Regions from separate parts of the Gordonia sp. DT219 genome, predicted to be linked through region 1. Evidence: riboswitches for the same ligand, from Rfam matches in the RefSeq annotation. Region 1 holds a riboswitch; each other region holds the start of a gene.
What was found. Region 1 has a riboswitch for S-adenosylmethionine ahead of ACPXB3_RS10845 (ABC transporter substrate-binding protein). Riboswitches for the same ligand answer to the same signal wherever they lie in the genome.

Region 1 (4,209 bases):
CGAATCCATCAGTGTGCGAAGCGCGTCCGGTGATGCGCGCTGCCAGCTCAGGTCCAGCACGTCGTAGCCCTTGGTGAAGATCACCTTGTAGTAGTCGTCGATGGTGATGTTCTTGATCTGGTAGTCGATGCCGAGCTTCTTGGCCGACGACTGCACCTGCTCGAGCAGGGTGTCGCGCTGCTCGCGGGCATACTCCTTGAGGAATGGATGAACTACCGTGAGTCGCTTCCCGTTCTTGGTGCGGTAGCCGTCGCTGTCACGGGCGGTCCAGCCGGCCTCGTCGAGAAGTTGATTGGCCTTGTGTTCGTCGTAGCCGTACGCGGATTCGCTTGCCTTGTTGTAACCGACCGTGGCGGGGCTCAGGATGTTGTTGGCGGGCTGGAAGACCCCGAAGTACAGCTTGTCGACGATGGTGTCCCAGTCGATGCCGGCCCGGAAGGCTTCGCGGACTTTGACATCGGAGAACACGCCGGTCTCCGTGTTGGGGTAGTAGTTGTAGTTTCCACCCGGGGCCGCAGCGGTGTCGACGGTGAATCCGGGGGTCTTCTTGAGCTGGGAGACGTTGACCGGCGGAACGCTGGCGATCGCATCGACCTGGTTGCTGGTCAGTGCGCCGTAGCGGGACGAGTCCTCGGGAATCTCCTGGATGCTGATCTTCTGCAGATGCGCCTTGCCGGTGTGGTCGGCGTTGCCCGGCCCCCAGTTGTAGGCGTCGTTGCGGGTGTAGTCGATGCCCTTGTTCGGGGTGTAGCCGTTCTCGCTGATGAACGGGCCGGTGCCGACGATCTTGCTGCACAGGGCATCTGGGCCGTGTGTGAGAGTCGACGGTGCCTCGATACCGAGATACGCGGTGGAAAGCGATGGCAGGAATGCCGAGTTCGGCTGGGAGAACTTGACTTCGACGTGTGTCGGGTCGATGACGGTGGTGCCGGTGTAGGTCGAGATGGTGTTGGCGGCCAACTGTGACTTGGTGGCCGGGTTGACGATGTGGTCGAGGTTCGCCTTGACCGCATTGCCGTCGAACTTCTCCCCGTTGGAGAACGTGACGTCGTCGCGCAGGGTGAACGAATAGGTGAGTTGGTCGGGCGAGACGCTCCACTTGGTCGCCAGCCATGGATGGAGCGAGCCGTCCTTGTTCAAGGCGACCAGCGAGTCCAGGATCGGACGGGCATAGAAGCCCGCGACGTCGGCCGGACTCTGGTGCGGGTCGAGGCAACTGCCCGGACCCGAGGCGCTGGCGAATCGCAGCGTCCCGCCGTCGACCGGGTTGCCCGTGGCGGTCGCCGAGTTGCTGCTGTTCCCCGAGCTACAGGCACTCGCGATGAGTCCGATCGAGACGGCCGCAAGGAGGGTGGCATTGCGTCGGTGTCTGAATCGGCCGGCTGGTCGGGACATGGTCGTTCTCCTGAGGTAATGGGTGGCTGACATCGGCCTTTGGGGTCCGCTCACAGGCAGGTGTGGGTCGGACAGGGGGACGCGAACCGACTTCGTCGGTCGGGCATGGTTGATCATCGAACTCCCGAATTCACCTCGGGCACCCATATGTGAACCCGCGCTTGCTCCATGCCCGGCTTGGGCTGGAGCCGTGTCCTTTATCCAGGGCACCCCGCCGCGGTGGAGGGTTGCCGACCAGCCAGCTGGAACTTGGCACTGGTACTCGTTGACACAGAGCGATCGAAGTCCACCAAAGGTTTTGGCGGGTCGACCACTGAGCAGAACAGTACTCAGACTCGCCGGTTAGTCACTACTTCGTGTGATTTCGAATCGCGACGGACTTAACCTGGCGCGAAGGTCGGCGAGGGTCTACAGGGCCGGTGACGGGCGCCGCCGGATGTATCGGCCGGCGGCAGGTGTCGATTGCCCCGAGAACGGGTACGCGGCCCACCGTGTTGGAGACCATGGAAACGATCACAGTCCACGACCCGAGGACCGGCGACATCGTCTCGCAGGTTCCCGCGGCCACCGACGAGCAGGTCGACGCCGCGATCACCACGGCACGCGCGGCGGCCGGGGACTGGGCGGCGACCCCTGCGGCCGAGCGTGCCGAGCGCTTACGTGAGGCGGCCGTGGCGGTCGGCGATGCGGCCGCCGAACTCGCCGGCTGGAACGAACGCGAAACGGGCAAGACCGGTGACGATTCGCTGGGTGGCGTGGCCGCCGGCGTATCGACGCTGCTCCAGTACGCCGAACTCGGACCCGTGCATCGGGGCCGGACCCTGCAGGGGCAACGCTCGGCGCTCGACGTGATGGTGCCCGAGCCGCGCGGTGTGGTCGCGGTGCTGACCCCGTGGAACGATCCAGCCGCCGTGGCGGCCGGATTGCTCGGCGCAGCGTTGGTCACCGGAAACACGGTGGTACACAAGCCAAGTGAACGCTGCCCCACCACAGGTCGGCGCTTCGCCGAGATCATCGCCGAGCATCTGCCCGACGGGGTGCTGAGCATCGTCGACGGCGCAGGCGAGGTGGGTGCGCATCTCGCGGCGTCGCCGGAGGTGGATGTGGTTGCGCACGTGGGCAGTACCGCGACCGGCACCGAGATCCGCCGGGCATGTGCGGAGCACGGCACCAAGGTGCTGCTCGAGAACGGCGGCAACGATCCGCTCATCGTCGACTCCGGGGTCGATCCCGCGTGGGCCGCCGAAGAAGCGGCCCTCGGATGCTTCGCGAACGCGGGACAGATCTGCGTGTCGGTGGAGCGGGTGTATGTGACCGCCGACGTCGCCGACGCCTTCATCGACGAGCTGTGCGGGCAGGCGCGCAGGTGGGGCGAACGTATCGGGCCGCTGGTCGACAACCGTCAGCGCGACGCCGTGCACGCGCAGGTCCGCGGCGCCGTGGCGCAAGGCGCGCAGATCCGGACCGGCGGTGTCATCTCCGACGACATCGGCAGCTTCTACCCGCCCACGGTGCTGACCGGCTGCACCCCCGACATGACGATCCTGCGCGAGGAGACGTTCGGGCCGATCGCCCCGGTGCGGGTGGTCGACGACTTCGTCACTGCGCTCGTCGAGGCCGCCGATGACCGATACGGCTTGGCCGCAACCGTTCTCACCGCCGACATGGCGCACGCACAGGAGGCGTGGCGCGCCCTGCCCGTCGGGACGGTGAAGATCAACGCCGTGTTCGGTGGGGCGCCCGGCGGTGCTTCACAGCCACGCGGCGCCAGCGGGACCGGCTTCGGCTTCGGCCCCGAACTCCTCGACGAGATGACCACGGTCAAGGTCGTGCATTACGCGCCGCCCGGGCCGTGAGTTCGCCGCGCGACCGCGGTGGATTCCGACCAAAGACCCTGGTGAGCGCCACTCCGGGGCTTCTACGTTGAATATGTGGCGAACGGCAGGGCGACAGTCGGCAGGGTGACGACGGGACTCCTCGCGTGCGGACCCATGTACGCGTTGCTCTACATCCTCGCCAACGATGCGGTCGCTGCGTCCCGCTACGGCGGGTACAGCCGGACCGATCAGGCGATCAGCGAGTTGTCGGCGACCGGCGCACCGACGCAGCGGTTTCTGCAATGGCTGGTGCCGGTGTTCACCGCGTTGATGATCGGATTCGGTATCGGCGTATGGCGATCCGCCGGCGGCCGAGTCGGGGTCCGCGTCCTCGGTGCGCTGTTCGTGGTGTTCGGAGTCGTCGGGGTCGCCTGGCTGTGGTTTCCGATGAGCAATCGAGACGACATCGGCGCCGGTGCCGGCGATTCGTCGAACGACGCAGGCCATCTGGTGTTGTCGTTGCTCTCGGTCATGCTGATCGCGGCGTGCACGGTACTCGCAGCGGTGTTGTGGCGCAGCTGGTTTCGATGGTTCACCATCGTCGCGGCGGTCGTCGTGTTGGTGGCCGGCGCCTACACGAGCCGGATGGTCCCGATGATCCAGGACGGCGAGAGCACGGTGTGGATGGGGCTGATCGAACGGGTCAGCATCTTCGGATTCTTCGTCTGGGTCGCGGTGCTCGGTCTGTTTCTGATCGCTCGGGCGCCTACGGCGCTTCCCACACCGTCTGTCGTCGGGCCGGCGCGATCGTGAACTCGATCGCCACGAGCACCAGCGCGCCGATCAGTACGATCCAGAACACGACCCAGCCCGTGGGGTAGTGCCAGAACATCAGGAGGAACGCGGCGACGGTCGGCACGGCGATCCGCAACGGAAACCGCGCCTGCCACAACACCTTCTCCACCGTCGAGGGGTCGCGATCGGCACGCCGAGCATC
Region 2 (4,209 bases), on a different contig from region 1:
GACCGGCCGCATCATCCGACCGAGAGGGCGCCGCTGCCGGAAGACACCCCGGACAAGTCCTCCGGCGACACACGATGCGGTGCTCCGGTTGGGGCAACAATTGCACCCTGAGTGCGCCACGGCGCAGTCAGTGAACACCAAAAACGTTGCGCCCCTATGGTTCTGGAACTTCTGGCTCGAGGAGGTAGAGATCCTCGGGCTCGTGGGCGTCCGGGAAGTCGTCGGCCGCAAACAGGTCGCGGCGTTCGAACCCCAGTCCGCGCGCTGCGGCGACTGAGGCAAAAAGTCGTTGCGAGGCAACGTTGTCCGGGCTGATGGTGGTGTGCATCGCCACGGCACCGCGTCCGCTGACGCGATCGAAGAGACGATGAAGCATCGTCCCGGCGATCCGGTGGCCGCGATAGGTGTCGTCGACGGCCACCTGCCAGACCATCAGCGTCGACGGATCTGACGGGCGGCGGTAGCCCGTGACGAAGCCTACTGGCAGACCGTCGACTTCGGCGACGATCGAGGTGTCGGCGAAGTCGCGGCACCACAGCACGTACGCGTAACTCGAGTTGACGTCGAGAACTTGCGAGTCCCTGGCGATTTCCCAGAGGCGGGTACCGTCGGCGACCTTCGGCGCGCGGTAGTCGAGAACTAGTTGGGTTGATGTGGCCGAACTTGTGTGGGACGGGCTCATAACGCACTCGACGTTAACAACGTGTGTCGGCGAATTCACCCGCCTGCACAAATCGGACCTCGAATCTCCCACTTAACCCCAGTTCACCCGGCAGATGTGATGCGGGACACAAACGGTTGCGCACGGGCCTACGGCGTGCGGATCGCGGTGACGGGGAGGGCAGTATGGAGCGGTGACGCGGATCATCGCAGGTCGCTTCGGCGGTCGCAGACTCACAGTTCCCGACGAGGGCACCAGACCCACCTCCGACCGTGTGCGTGAGTCGGTCTTCAGCATGCTCGACGCGCGCATCGATCTGACGAGTACCCACGTGCTCGATCTTTATGCCGGGTCCGGCGCGCTCGGCCTCGAAGCGCTCTCGCGCGGGGCGTCGTCGGCGGTCTTCGTCGACAGCCGGGGGCGCGCGGCTCGCACGATCTCCGCGAATCTGACGGCCGTCGGGGCGGCCGCCTCGGGGCGTGTGATCACCTCGCCGGTGTCGGCATTCCTTGCCGGTGCCGCGCCCGGCCGATTCGACGTGGTGTTCTCCGACCCTCCGTATGCGCTCGCCGATGATGAGGTGGCCGCCGATCTGTCAGCGTTGGCCACCGGTGGTTGGCTCACCGACGACGGGCTGGTGGTCCTCGAGCGCGGACGCCGAGCCGTCCTCTCGTGGCCCCCGGGCTGGGAACTGGTCGTCGACAAATCCTATGGCGACACCACGGTGAAGGTCGCACGCCCCGGTGTCGCCGCGGACGAGTAGGTTCTGCAGAGCATGACCAGTGCGGTGATACCCGGTTCCTTCGATCCCTTCACACGCGGACACCGTTACGTCGTGGAGCGCGCGGCCCGGTGCTTCGACGAGTTGGTGGTCACCGTCGTGGTCAACCCCAACAAGCGTGGTCTCTTCTCCGTCGAGGAGCGACTCGAGCTCATCGCCGAGGACTGCGCCGATCTGCCCAACGTCCGCGTCGACCGGTGGCAGGGACTGCTCGTCGACTATCTGCGGAACAACTCGATCCATTCGATCGTCAAGGGGCTGCGTTCGGCGGTCGATTTCGACTACGAGTTGCCGATGGCGCAGATGAACCGGGAACTGGCCGACGTCGAGACCGTCTTCCTGTTGACCGATCCGCGATACGCGCACGTATCGAGTTCACTGGTCAAGGAGGTCGCCAAACTCGGCGGTGACGTGGCGCCGTTCCTTGCGCCCCACATCCTCCGGCGACTGGAGGCCAACCTTGCGGGCGAACGCACCATCTGAGCCGGCAGGTCACCGGCCGCGCGGTGACGCCTGCAGCGGACGAATCCGAGGCGCCTGCGCCGGGAAAAAATCTCCGAGAATGTGAACGCTGACCGGCGAGGGCCGCCTCACTATCGTGAGCTCGACGGTCATGAGCGTCAGCGACAAGCCCTGGCTTGCTGACCGGCAACCCTCGCATCGCGGTGGGGTGCCCCAGGTGACGACCGGATCGGGTTTCCCCCGATAAGCGCGATGGATTCGACGTGCCGGTTCCGCATCGAACCGCCGGTCGCCGTGGTCTCTCGACGCCTGATGCTATTGCGCGGGTGTCGGTGTGGTCTGCAGCGTCATCGTGCTGCCCCCGTTCCCGTACAGGAGAGTTCACACATGTCAGCCGCCCCATCGCCGTCGACGAAGGCCCGCGGTCATGCGCCGCCCGATCCGTCACCACCGTCGGCAGCCACCGAGGTGCCCGACGTCGCCAGGCCGGAACGTGTGGTGCCACTGTGGCATCCGGGCCGCTGGGTGCTGGCGGCGATCGTGCTTGTCGTCGTGGCACAGATCATCCATGGAGTGGCCACGAACTCCTTCTTTCAGTGGGATCGTTTCGGCTACTGGATCTTTCGTCCCGTGGTGATCGAGGGACTCGGCGTGACTCTCGAAGTCGCCGCCTACAGTGCGGTTCTGGGCCTCGGCGTCGGTATCGTGCTCGCGCTCATGCGACTGTCGAAGAACCCGGTCCTGGCGGCGGTGAGCTGGGCCTATGTCTGGTTCTTCCGATCGATTCCGCTGATCGTCCTGCTGCTCATCCTGTTCAACTTCGGGGCCCTTTATCAGAGCCTGAGTCTCGGAATCCCCTTCGGTCCAGGACTTTTCCACATATCCGAAGCCGACCTGGCCACACCTTTCATCATCGCGGTCGTCGGTATCACCGTGCACGAGGCGGCATTCGCCGCGGAGATCGTGCGGGGTGGGATCCTGTCGGTCGATCAGGGGCAACACGAGGCGGCCGCCGCGCTGGGCATCCCGCGCGGCTACCAATTCCTGCGGATCACGCTGCCCCAGGCGCTGCGCACGATCGTGCCGTCCTATGTGAATCTGCTGATCGGACTGATCAAGTCGACCTCGCTGGTCTACTACGTCTCGTTGCTCGATCTGTTCGGCGTGGTCTCGACCCAGAGCAGCACATACTCCGGTGACATCATTCCCCTGCTCATGGTGGCGACGGTCTGGTACGTCATCTTGACCAGCGTGGTATCGGTCGTCCAGTTCTACGTCGAACGCCACTTCGCGCGGGGGGCGGTGCGAACGTTGCCGCCGACTCCGCTGCAACGTGCCCGCACGGCCGTGGTGACAGTTCGCCGTGGCATCGCATTGCGGCCCTGGATGCGTGCGGTATGAGTGTGAAATCGAATACAGCTCAGGCTGTTTCCCCCTCCGACCGGGCTCGCGGCGCCGGTGTCGACATCGTCGACGCGCACCGTTGGTACGGGGACAATCACGTTCTCCAGGGCATCGACCTGAGTGTTCGTCCCGGCGAGGTGACGGTGGTCCTGGGCCCGTCGGGTTCCGGAAAGTCGACGCTGCTGCGGGCGATCAACCATCTCGACCGACTCGATGCCGGCCATGTCAGCGTCGGGGGAGAGCTGATCGGCGTGCGCCGGCTCAACGGGCACCTCAAGGAGCTGCCCGAACGGGCGATCCTGCGTCAACGGCGCAACATCGGCTACGTCTTCCAGTCGTTCAATTTGTTCTCCAATCTCACTGCCGCGGAGAACATCACCGCGGCGCTGGTGTCGACGCGCCGCGCCCGGCGTGCAGAAGCCGGCGACATCGCGCGTAAACTCCTTGAGCGAGTCGGACTTTCGGACAAGTTCGACGCATACCCGCGCCAGCTCTCCGGCGGACAACAGCAGCGAGTGGCGATTGCTCGGGCGCTCGCGCTCGATCCGCGGGTCCTGCTTTTCGACGAACCGACCTCGGCGCTCGATCCCGAACTCGTCGGTGAGGTGCTCGCGGTGATCGCCGACCTCACTGCCACCGGCACCACGATGATCATCGTCACCCACGAGATCGGATTTGCCCGTGAGGTCGCCGACACCGTCGTCTTCCTCGATGACGGCCTGATCGTCGAGCAGGGCACGCCGGAACAGGTACTCGACAGCCCATCGCACGCCCGGACAAAGGATTTCCTGACGCGGGTCCTCTGAATTCCGCGTCCGTCACACCTATGCCGACGGGTGCGGAGGACACAGTGTCCGCCCGGCCTCGTCGATCATCCCCTGCAGAAATGGAGTTACACCAT
Region 3 (4,209 bases), on a different contig from region 1:
CGCCGTAGCCGAGTTGGGGTAACGGCGGTAGCCATCCCATGGCCCAGCGGATGGGTGGTTGAAAGTCGGCGAGGGTGATGCCGATGATGTCGGGCAGGCGCAGGCGGTAACGCATGAGGTCCGGAACGGTCCCGGTGTAGCCGACTGCGGTCAGTGCGTTCGCCACGATGATCGCCATCGACGAGGGCGAGGCGATCGTGCATGTCCGCACCGCGCCGTCGGTGGTGCAGGTCATCGTCTCCGCTGCACCGTTGACGGTCCACGTCTGACCGGTGCCGGGGAATTGGTACATGTGGAATGGGTACTGGCCGTGCTTGATCCAGTAGCCGAAGAAGGCGTCGACGTCGCCGATCGGGTCATGGAGCGGATCGGGCAGGTCGCAGATCGGGTCGCCCTCGATGCAGTAGGTGGTGACGGGTACGCCGCCGTAGTCGGTGCCATCGCGTGGCCCCGACATCGTCATCCCCGGAATGGCCCCGACCAGTGTCAGTTCGATTCCCTGTCCCCAGAGAGTCGCCGACATCCGCGGGTCCGCGTAGAGCTCGCCCGAGACGGTCGTCGCGCCGCCGGCGTCGGTGGTGGAGATGACGTACGTCGACCCGTCGGCAAGCGTCACCGGCCGATGCCGGCCGATGTCGGTCAGCGCGTCGCCTGCGACTCGGGCGCCCTGCGAGTAGCCGGCGATGACGACCTTCTTGTCGGTGCCGCATTCCTGCTGATAGGTGGCCACGGCTTGTTCGAGGTTCTGCGCACCCTGCGTCTGGCTCGCGTTGTATCCCACCGATCCCAGCGGCCAGATGGTCGCGGCGTACGGCACCGCCTCGACGGTGTAGGGGTTGCCGAGGTTGGGGTTGTTCTCGTCGGGACGGTTGTCCGGGCCGAGGCCGGTGTAGCGCTGTCGCACACCGACGAGGTACGAGCCGTCGGAGTTCCATGTCCCGCCGACGATGAACACCCGGCCCGGGCCGCTGCAGTCGTATGTCGTGTCCGCCGCCGCCACCCCATGGCCCCAGAACATCGTGGCGGTGAGCGCGAGGCCCATTGAGGCGGCTCCCCACACGAGACAGACGCCACGGATCGAGGTGCGGAGTCCCATCGCTGCCACGTCCTTCGGTGAGGGCTGATCTGCGCAGCTTAGGCAGGCGGAGCAGGTCGGCACCGGGCAATCACCCAGGGCGCCCCCACATTCCCCCGCTCGATGGACACCGCGGGCGAATCCGGGACCGGAGAACACCGATAACGATCTGCGCAATTCACCAACCAGCCTGAGCAGGAGGGTTCTCAGCGAACGACGACCGTGTTATATCCTTGTCGCCAGGTCATGAGCATCAGCGTCAAGCCCCGGCTTGCTGATCGGCAACCCTCCAACCGCGGTGGGGTGCTCCGGGTGATGACCGGGTTGGGGATCGCTGTATGGGTCCCCGGCAAGCGCGGGTCCGAAGGTCGGACCCCAACAGGGTCTCCATACCCTGCCGACCGTAGAAAGTGATCTATTTTTCATGTCTGACGCAGCCAACGACGGCCCCGATTCCCCGGATCCCACCGACGCCCCGGATCCCACCGAGAACTGGAGCTTCGAGACCAAGCAGGTCCATGTGGGGCAGTCCCCCGACGCCGCGACGAACGCACGCGCACTGCCCATCTACCAGACCACGTCGTTCACCTTCAACGACACCCAGCACGCCGCCGATCTCTTCGGTCTCGCCGAACCGGGCAACATCTACACCCGGATCATGAACCCGACGCAGGATGCCGTCGAACAGCGCATCGCCGCGCTCGAGGGCGGTGTCGCGGCCCTGCTGGTCGCCTCCGGTCAGGCGGCCACCACGTATTCGATCCTCAACATCGTCGAGAACGGCGGACACGTGGTGTCGAGCCCGCGTCTGTACGGCGGCACCTACAACCTGTTCCACTACACCCTGCCCAAACTCGGCATCGAGGTGTCCTTCGTCGAAGATCCCGAGGATCCCGAGTCGTGGCAGGCCGCGATCGGCGACAACACCCGCGCGTTCTACGGCGAGTCGATCTCCAACCCGAACAACGAGATCCTCGACATCCCGGGTATCGCCGAGGTCGCCCACCGCAACGGACTGCCGCTGATCGTCGACAACACCGTGGCCACGCCGTATCTGCTGAACCCACTGGCCCTCGGCGCCGACGTCGTCGTGCACTCGGCGACCAAGTACATCGGCGGCCACGGGACCGCGATCGGCGGGGTCATCGTCGACGGCGGCACCTTCGACTGGCGTGGACAGCGTGACGGCAAGGACCTGTTCCCGGGATTCACCACGCCCGATCCGAGCTACCACGGCGCGGTATTCGCCGATCTCGGCGCCCCGGCGTATGCGCTGAAGGCGCGCGTGCAGTGGCTGCGTGACACCGGTGCGTCGATCTCGCCGTTCAATGCCTTCCTGCTCGCGCAGGGCCTCGAGACGCTGAGCCTGCGCGTCGAGCGGCATGTCGCCAACGCCGCGCGCGTCGCCGAATACCTCAGCGATCACGCACAGGTCGAGTCGGTCACCTACGCCGGACTGAAGTCCTCGCCGTGGTACCAGCGCGGCCAGGAGCTCGCACCAAAGGGTCAGGGCGCCATCATCGGATTCGAGATCACCGGTGGCGTCGACGCGGGCAAGCGGTTCGTGGAGGCGTTGACCTTGCACAGCCACGTCGCCAACATCGGTGATGTGCGTTCGCTGGTGATCCACCCGGCGTCCACCACCCACAGCCAGCTGACCCCCGAAGAGCAGCTCGCCGCAGGCGTCACCCCCGGTTTGGTCCGGCTCGCCGTCGGGATCGAGGGCATCGACGACATCATCGCCGACCTCGACCAGGGCTTCGCGGCGGCCGAGTAGACCCAGCCGAGTACACCGAGACAGCCGAGTAGACCGAGGACAGGAGCACAACATCCCGTGTCGGTGAGCATCGACCCCCAGGCGTCCGCAGCGCATCAGCCCGAATGGGAGCAGGTTCCCGACGGGCAGATGGTGCGAATGCGCCTGGGATCGTTGGCGCTCGAGTGCGGCGAACGGATCGACGACGTCACCCTGGCGTTTCAGCGCTGGGGGACGTTGTCGCCCGCACGGGACAATGTGATCCTCGCCCTGCACGCACTGACCGGTGACTCGTATGTCACCGGCCCGCCCACCGACGAACACCCCGCGCCGGGCTGGTGGGACGGTCTGATCGGACCGGGCGGCGCGATCGACACCGACGAGTGGTGTGTCATCTGCGCCAACGTCCTCGGCGGCTGCCGGGGATCGACGGGACCGGCGTCGCCCGATCCGGATGGGCGACCGTGGGGTTCCCGATTCCCCGCCATCACGGTGCTCGATCAGGTGCGCGCCGAGGCGGCGCTGCTCGACGCCCTCGGCATCGAGAGCATCGGCGCGGTCCTCGGCGGTTCGATGGGTGGCGCCCGCGCCCTCGAGTGGGCGATCGAATATCCCGACCGGGTACGCAGCGCGCTTGTTCTCGCCGTCGGGGCACGTGCCACCGCCGACCAGATCGGCACGCAAACCACCCAGATCGCCGCCATCACCGCCGACCCCGAGTGGCAGGGCGGTGACTACCACGGCAGCGGCCGGTCCCCGATCGTCGGACTCGGAATCGCCCGGCGCATCGCGCACCTGACCTACCGATTCGAGGGCGAACTCGACGAGCGTTTTGCCAATTACCCTCAGGGCCACGAGGATCCGCTACACGGCGGGCGGTACGCGGTGCAAAGCTATCTCGAACACCAGGCCGACAAGATCATCGGGCGGTTCGATCCGGGCAGCTATGTGGTGCTCACCGACGTGCTGAACAATCACGACGTGGGACGCAATCGCGGCGGTATCGCCGCCGCGCTCGACTCGTGCACGGTTCCCACCGTGGTCGCGGGCATCGACTCGGATCGGTTGTATCCGTTGCGGTTACAGGCCGAGATCGCCGAAGGGCTCGGCAACTGCGTGGACGGCCTGCAGGTGCTTCGGTCCGACAAGGGCCATGACGGGTTCCTCACGGAGTTCGACGCGATCGCCGATCTCCTCAAACGCACCGTGGACCTCGCGCGCCGCTGACCCGTCCGCGAGCACAGGTCCGGGCGGGCCACCGGGCGCGGGGATCAGCCGGCCGGCGTCGTGGTGGTCGTCACCGCTGGGGCCTGCTCGGTCGCACTCTGCGGTGGAACTTCCGTTTGCCGCGAACTCGGCTGTGACGGAATGACATTCG
Region 4 (4,209 bases), 110 kb from region 1:
AACGCACTGCGCATCATCGACATCTCCAACAACCTCGGTGATTCCAAGTCGCTGATCACCCATCCGGCCACCACCACGCACCGTGCGATGGGGCCGGACGGGCGCGCGGCAATCGGGTTGAGCGACTCCGTGGTTCGGCTCTCGGTGGGCCTCGAGGGCATCGACGATCTGCTCGCGGATCTGGATCAGGCGCTGGGATAAGGGCGTTCATGGCGCCGTCGTTGTCGATCCGCCGTGCCACCGCCGCCGATGCTCCGGCCGTTGCGGGCGTGCACGTGCGGTCGTGGCAGCGCGGCTATCGCGGATTGCTGCCGGATGCCGAGCTGCGGGCGATGCGTCCGGCGGATCGGGTCGGCGACTACACCTTTGACGATGACCGTGGTCCGCACACGTGGGTCGCCGAGACGTCGGGCGGGATAGCCGGATTCGTGACGATCTGCGAGCTCGATGGTCATGCCGCGGTGATGGCGCTCTACGTCGACCCGGACCATTGGCGGACCGGGATCGGGTCGGCGCTGATGGATCGGGCGGAGTCGGAGATCGCCCGGCAGGGTTATCCGGTGGCCCGGTTGCATGTGCTCAAGGGCAATGAGCGAGCGATGGATTTCTACGCCGGCCGTGGATGGGCTCCGACCGGACGAGTGCGTTCCGGCGACGTCTGGGGTGTGCACGTCGACGAGGTCGAATACGAGAAGATCGGCTGAAAGGTCGGTTAGCTGCCGTCGACACCCAACGCCCGCAGCACCGTTCGTAATTTGGCGGTGGTCTCCGCGAGCTCGGCGTCGGGATCGGAGTCGGCGACGATGCCGCCGCCGGCCCAGGTGCGAAAGGATCGTCCGTCGGAGTCGATCTCGAGGCAGCGGATGGTGACCATCCATTCGCCGTCACCGTGGGCGTCGGCCCAGCCGACGGCGCCTGCATAATTTCCGCGCGGCTCCTCGTGGTCGCGAATGAACTGTGCCGCAACATCTGTCGGCGTTCCGCACACCGCGGGAGTGGGACTCAGGGCGAGGGCGAGTTCCAGCGCGTTGAGATCGGGATCGGTCAGGTGCGCCCGGATCGGGGTGGCCAGATGCCACATCTCTCCGGTCGACAACAGTTGTGGGGCATCCGGAATGGTGATCTCGTCGCAAAGCGGCGCGAGTCGTCGGCGCAGATGGTCGACCACGAAGGCATGCTCGCGGTGGTCCTTGCCGGATGCGGCCAGCTTCTCGCGGGCCTCGCGGTCGGCGACCGGATCGGGGAACCGGGGCGCCGACCCAGCATACGGCCGGCACGTCACCTCGCGACCGGCCTTGCGTAGCAACAACTCCGGGCTCGCACCGAGTAACCAGCCCGGTCCGGTGTCGACGGCGAAGGCATTGTGTTCACTGTTGCCATGGGCCAGTGCATCCAGCAGTCCGGTCACCTCGGCCGGGGAATCGAGCACTGCCCGAACGGTTCTCGCGAGCACCACTTTGTCGAGGTCGCCTGCAGTGATGGCGGCGACTGCGCGCCGCACGCGGTCGCGGTGGGTGGCGGCGTCGGGGATCTCGGTGAACCGGTCGAGTGTGTGCCGGGCCGGCGAGCGGCCGGCCAGGGGCGGCAGATCTCGTCGTAACCGGCGGGGGACCATCAACGCGGAGGTGCCGGCGGGATCGAACGGCAGGGCACCGACGACGGTGTCGGCGCGGCCGGTCCGCAGGTCGTCGATGGCCGCGTCGACCTCGGTGAAGCGCCGGATGATGCCCTCGGCGCGCACCGTCCCGTGGGGGCGGGAGAGGACGAAAGGCGCCTGCGCCGGGTTGTCGACGCTTTCCGGGTCACCGCTCACCAACCCAACCTAGCGCCCACATCGCGGCGACTTCGGCCCACGGTGAGTGAAAATTGACACCCCGACGCGAGATGGGCCACTCTGGACGTCAGGTCATGAGTGCCAGTGACAAGCCCCGGCTCGCTGGTCGGCAACCCTCCTCCACGGTGGGGTGCTCCGGGTGACGACCGGGCTGTGTTCCAACCGGACACGGCAAGCGTGGATTTCCGAGGAGTTCTTTCGATGACTGCTGTCGTGCGCACCGCACCCGTTCTGTCCGATACCGTTTTCGCCAATCTTGCGGCCTGTACCGAACCGCTGGCGGCGGTCGTCGGCGCCGACGAGAAGGCGCCGCTGGCCGGCGGTGGCGAGATCGCCTACGCCAACCTCGACTACGCCGCCAGTGCACCCGCGCTGGTCGCCGTCGCCGAGTCGGTGTCGGCGGCCCTACACCAGTACGCGAGCGTTCACCGCGGCGCCGGCCATCTGTCGCAGGTCACCACCCGGCGCTATGAGCAGTGCCGAGAGACGGTGCGGCGCTTCGTTCGTGGGCGTTCCGATGACACCGTCGTCTTCACGCGCAACACCACCGATGCGATCAATCTGGCCGCTCACTGCACACCCGGCGACGTCGTCGTCCTCGATATCGAACACCACGCGAACCTGCTGCCATGGCTGTCACGGGACGCCGGTTCGGCGCGCATCGTGACCGCGCGGCCCAGCATCGAGGACACTCTCACCGCGCTCGAGTGCGAGCTCGCCGCGGCCCCCACATCGCTGTTGGCGGTGACCGCCGCATCCAACGTCACGGGAGAGGTGCTGCCGGTCGGGCGGCTCGCCGCGATCGCCCACCGCCACGGTGCGCGCATCCTCGTCGACGCCGCGCAACTCGTCGCCCACCGCCCGGTGTCGGTGGTCAGCCACGGCATCGACTACCTGGTGTTCTCCGGCCACAAGCTCTACGCCCCGTTCGGGGCGGGTGTGCTCATCGGCCGCTCCGACTGGCTCGACGACGCCGATCCCTACCTCGCGGGCGGCGGGGCGTCGGCGCAGGTGAGTGTGGTCGACGGCCCCGACGAGAACTGCGCGGCGACCGCCTGGCACACCGGTGCTGCCCGGCACGAGGCCGGATCGCCGAATGTGTTGGGCGCCATCGCGATCGCCGCTGCGTGTGACGCCATCGCCGACATCGGCATCGAGTCGATCGGAGCGCACGAACACGAACTGCGCCGCCGCCTCGACGACGGGCTCGCCGCAGTCGACGGGGTCCGCACCCTGCAGGTCTTCGACGACGTGACCGATCGTGTCGGGATCGCCGGGTTCAGTGTTGCCGGACATACCCCGCGTGCGGTCGCGGAATACCTCAGCGCAGAACACGGGATCGGCGTGCGCGACGGCAAATTCTGCGCGCATCCGGTACTCAACCGCCTCGGACTCCCCGGCGGCGCGATCCGCGCCAGCTTCGGCCTGGGAACCGGCTCGTCCGACATCGACCGCCTCACCGGCGCCCTGCGGCAACTGGCCGCCACGCAACCGACCTCCACCCGACCGACCTCCACGCAACCGACCTCCACGCAACCGAGCGCGACGACACCCCCAGGAGCCCCGGCATGAGCATCGAACTCGACCGCATCAGCATCGGGCGTCCGCCGCTGCACGTGGCGATCCTCGGCGACGAGCCCGCCGACGCGGCACCCATCGTCGTGCGCCGACCCACGCTGCGTGACGCGCAGCGCGCCCGTTCGGTGCTGCGATCGGGCACCCGCGACACTGCCGGCTTCTCGGTCGCGCTCGAAGTGGAGGTGGCGATCGCACCGAGTGCCGCCTCGGCCCGCGCGGCGGTCGCCGGCATCCCGGACGAACTCGACGGCGGCACGGTCCGCTACGTCGGCACGCCGAGCGGTCTGGTCACCTTGATCCGCGACATCTACGCCGCCGAGGTCGCCGACGCGGTGATCCTGGTGCCGCTCGACGGATCGGCCACCGACAACCGGCTGCGTCAGCTGGTGCTGCCGTCGTTCGCGCCGCGCCGCGCGGCCTGAGCGACCGAAACAGATGAACCCCGGTTGTCCGAATGGACGCCGGGGTTCATCTGTGGAAGTTCTCCGCTGTCCCCGGGTGAGGCGAACCAACATGTGCCCAGGGCAAGCGCTAGACGGTGTACGTGTTCTCGGCTCTCGATGCAATGACGATGGCGCAGGTCAAGGCGGTGCGCAGCACAATCAGCCAGGCGCGAACGTCCACGTACGACAACGCGGTGACCTCAGTCGATTCGGCAGGGGAAGCGCGCACGCGCAGGGCACTGAAGCTGTAACTCTGGAACGCAGAAGTTGCCGGGGCATTCCTTTTGCCACTGCATCTGTGCGAAGTGTCAATTCGCAACGCGGTGTCGGACGCGATTGCCGCTCACTACGGAA

Region 2: linked by a shared signal. The riboswitch ahead of ACPXB3_RS00740 (amino acid ABC transporter permease) and the one ahead of ACPXB3_RS10845 (ABC transporter substrate-binding protein) in region 1 are both predicted to bind S-adenosylmethionine.
Region 3: linked by a shared signal. The riboswitch ahead of ACPXB3_RS12330 (bifunctional o-acetylhomoserine/o-acetylserine sulfhydrylase) and the one ahead of ACPXB3_RS10845 (ABC transporter substrate-binding protein) in region 1 are both predicted to bind S-adenosylmethionine.
Region 4: linked by a shared signal. The riboswitch ahead of ACPXB3_RS11320 (aminotransferase class V-fold PLP-dependent enzyme) and the one ahead of ACPXB3_RS10845 (ABC transporter substrate-binding protein) in region 1 are both predicted to bind S-adenosylmethionine.

What each region holds. Positions count from the first base shown of each region.
Region 1 is NZ_JBNCNR010000007.1:13,155-17,363, forward strand. Features, by position in the region: gene ACPXB3_RS10845 (ABC transporter substrate-binding protein) at 1-1,395, opposite strand, end outside; SAM riboswitch class IV at 1,548-1,666, opposite strand; gene ACPXB3_RS10850 (aldehyde dehydrogenase family protein) at 1,899-3,251, shown strand; gene ACPXB3_RS10855 (DUF998 domain-containing protein) at 3,357-4,025, shown strand; gene ACPXB3_RS10860 (hypothetical protein) at 3,979-4,209, opposite strand, start outside.
Region 2 is NZ_JBNCNR010000001.1:147,269-151,477, forward strand. Features, by position in the region: gene ectA (diaminobutyrate acetyltransferase) at 155-682, opposite strand; gene rsmD (16S rRNA (guanine(966)-N(2))-methyltransferase RsmD) at 855-1,424, shown strand; gene coaD (pantetheine-phosphate adenylyltransferase) at 1,437-1,925, shown strand; SAM riboswitch class IV at 2,052-2,160, shown strand; gene ACPXB3_RS00740 (amino acid ABC transporter permease) at 2,292-3,305, shown strand; gene ACPXB3_RS00745 (amino acid ABC transporter ATP-binding protein) at 3,302-4,114, shown strand; gene ACPXB3_RS00750 (ABC transporter substrate-binding protein) at 4,208-4,209, shown strand, end outside.
Region 3 is NZ_JBNCNR010000008.1:134,710-138,918, reverse strand. Features, by position in the region: gene ACPXB3_RS12335 (PE-PPE domain-containing protein) at 1-1,096, opposite strand, end outside; SAM riboswitch class IV at 1,318-1,437, shown strand; gene ACPXB3_RS12330 (bifunctional o-acetylhomoserine/o-acetylserine sulfhydrylase) at 1,500-2,852, shown strand; gene metX (homoserine O-acetyltransferase MetX) at 2,910-4,058, shown strand; gene ACPXB3_RS12320 (Hsp70 family protein) at 4,103-4,209, opposite strand, start outside.
Region 4 is NZ_JBNCNR010000007.1:118,943-123,151, forward strand. Features, by position in the region: gene ACPXB3_RS11305 (O-succinylhomoserine sulfhydrylase) at 1-201, shown strand, start outside; gene ACPXB3_RS11310 (GNAT family N-acetyltransferase) at 210-704, shown strand; gene ACPXB3_RS11315 (isochorismate synthase) at 713-1,813, opposite strand; SAM riboswitch class IV at 1,905-2,018, shown strand; gene ACPXB3_RS11320 (aminotransferase class V-fold PLP-dependent enzyme) at 2,036-3,406, shown strand; gene ACPXB3_RS11325 (hypothetical protein) at 3,403-3,834, shown strand.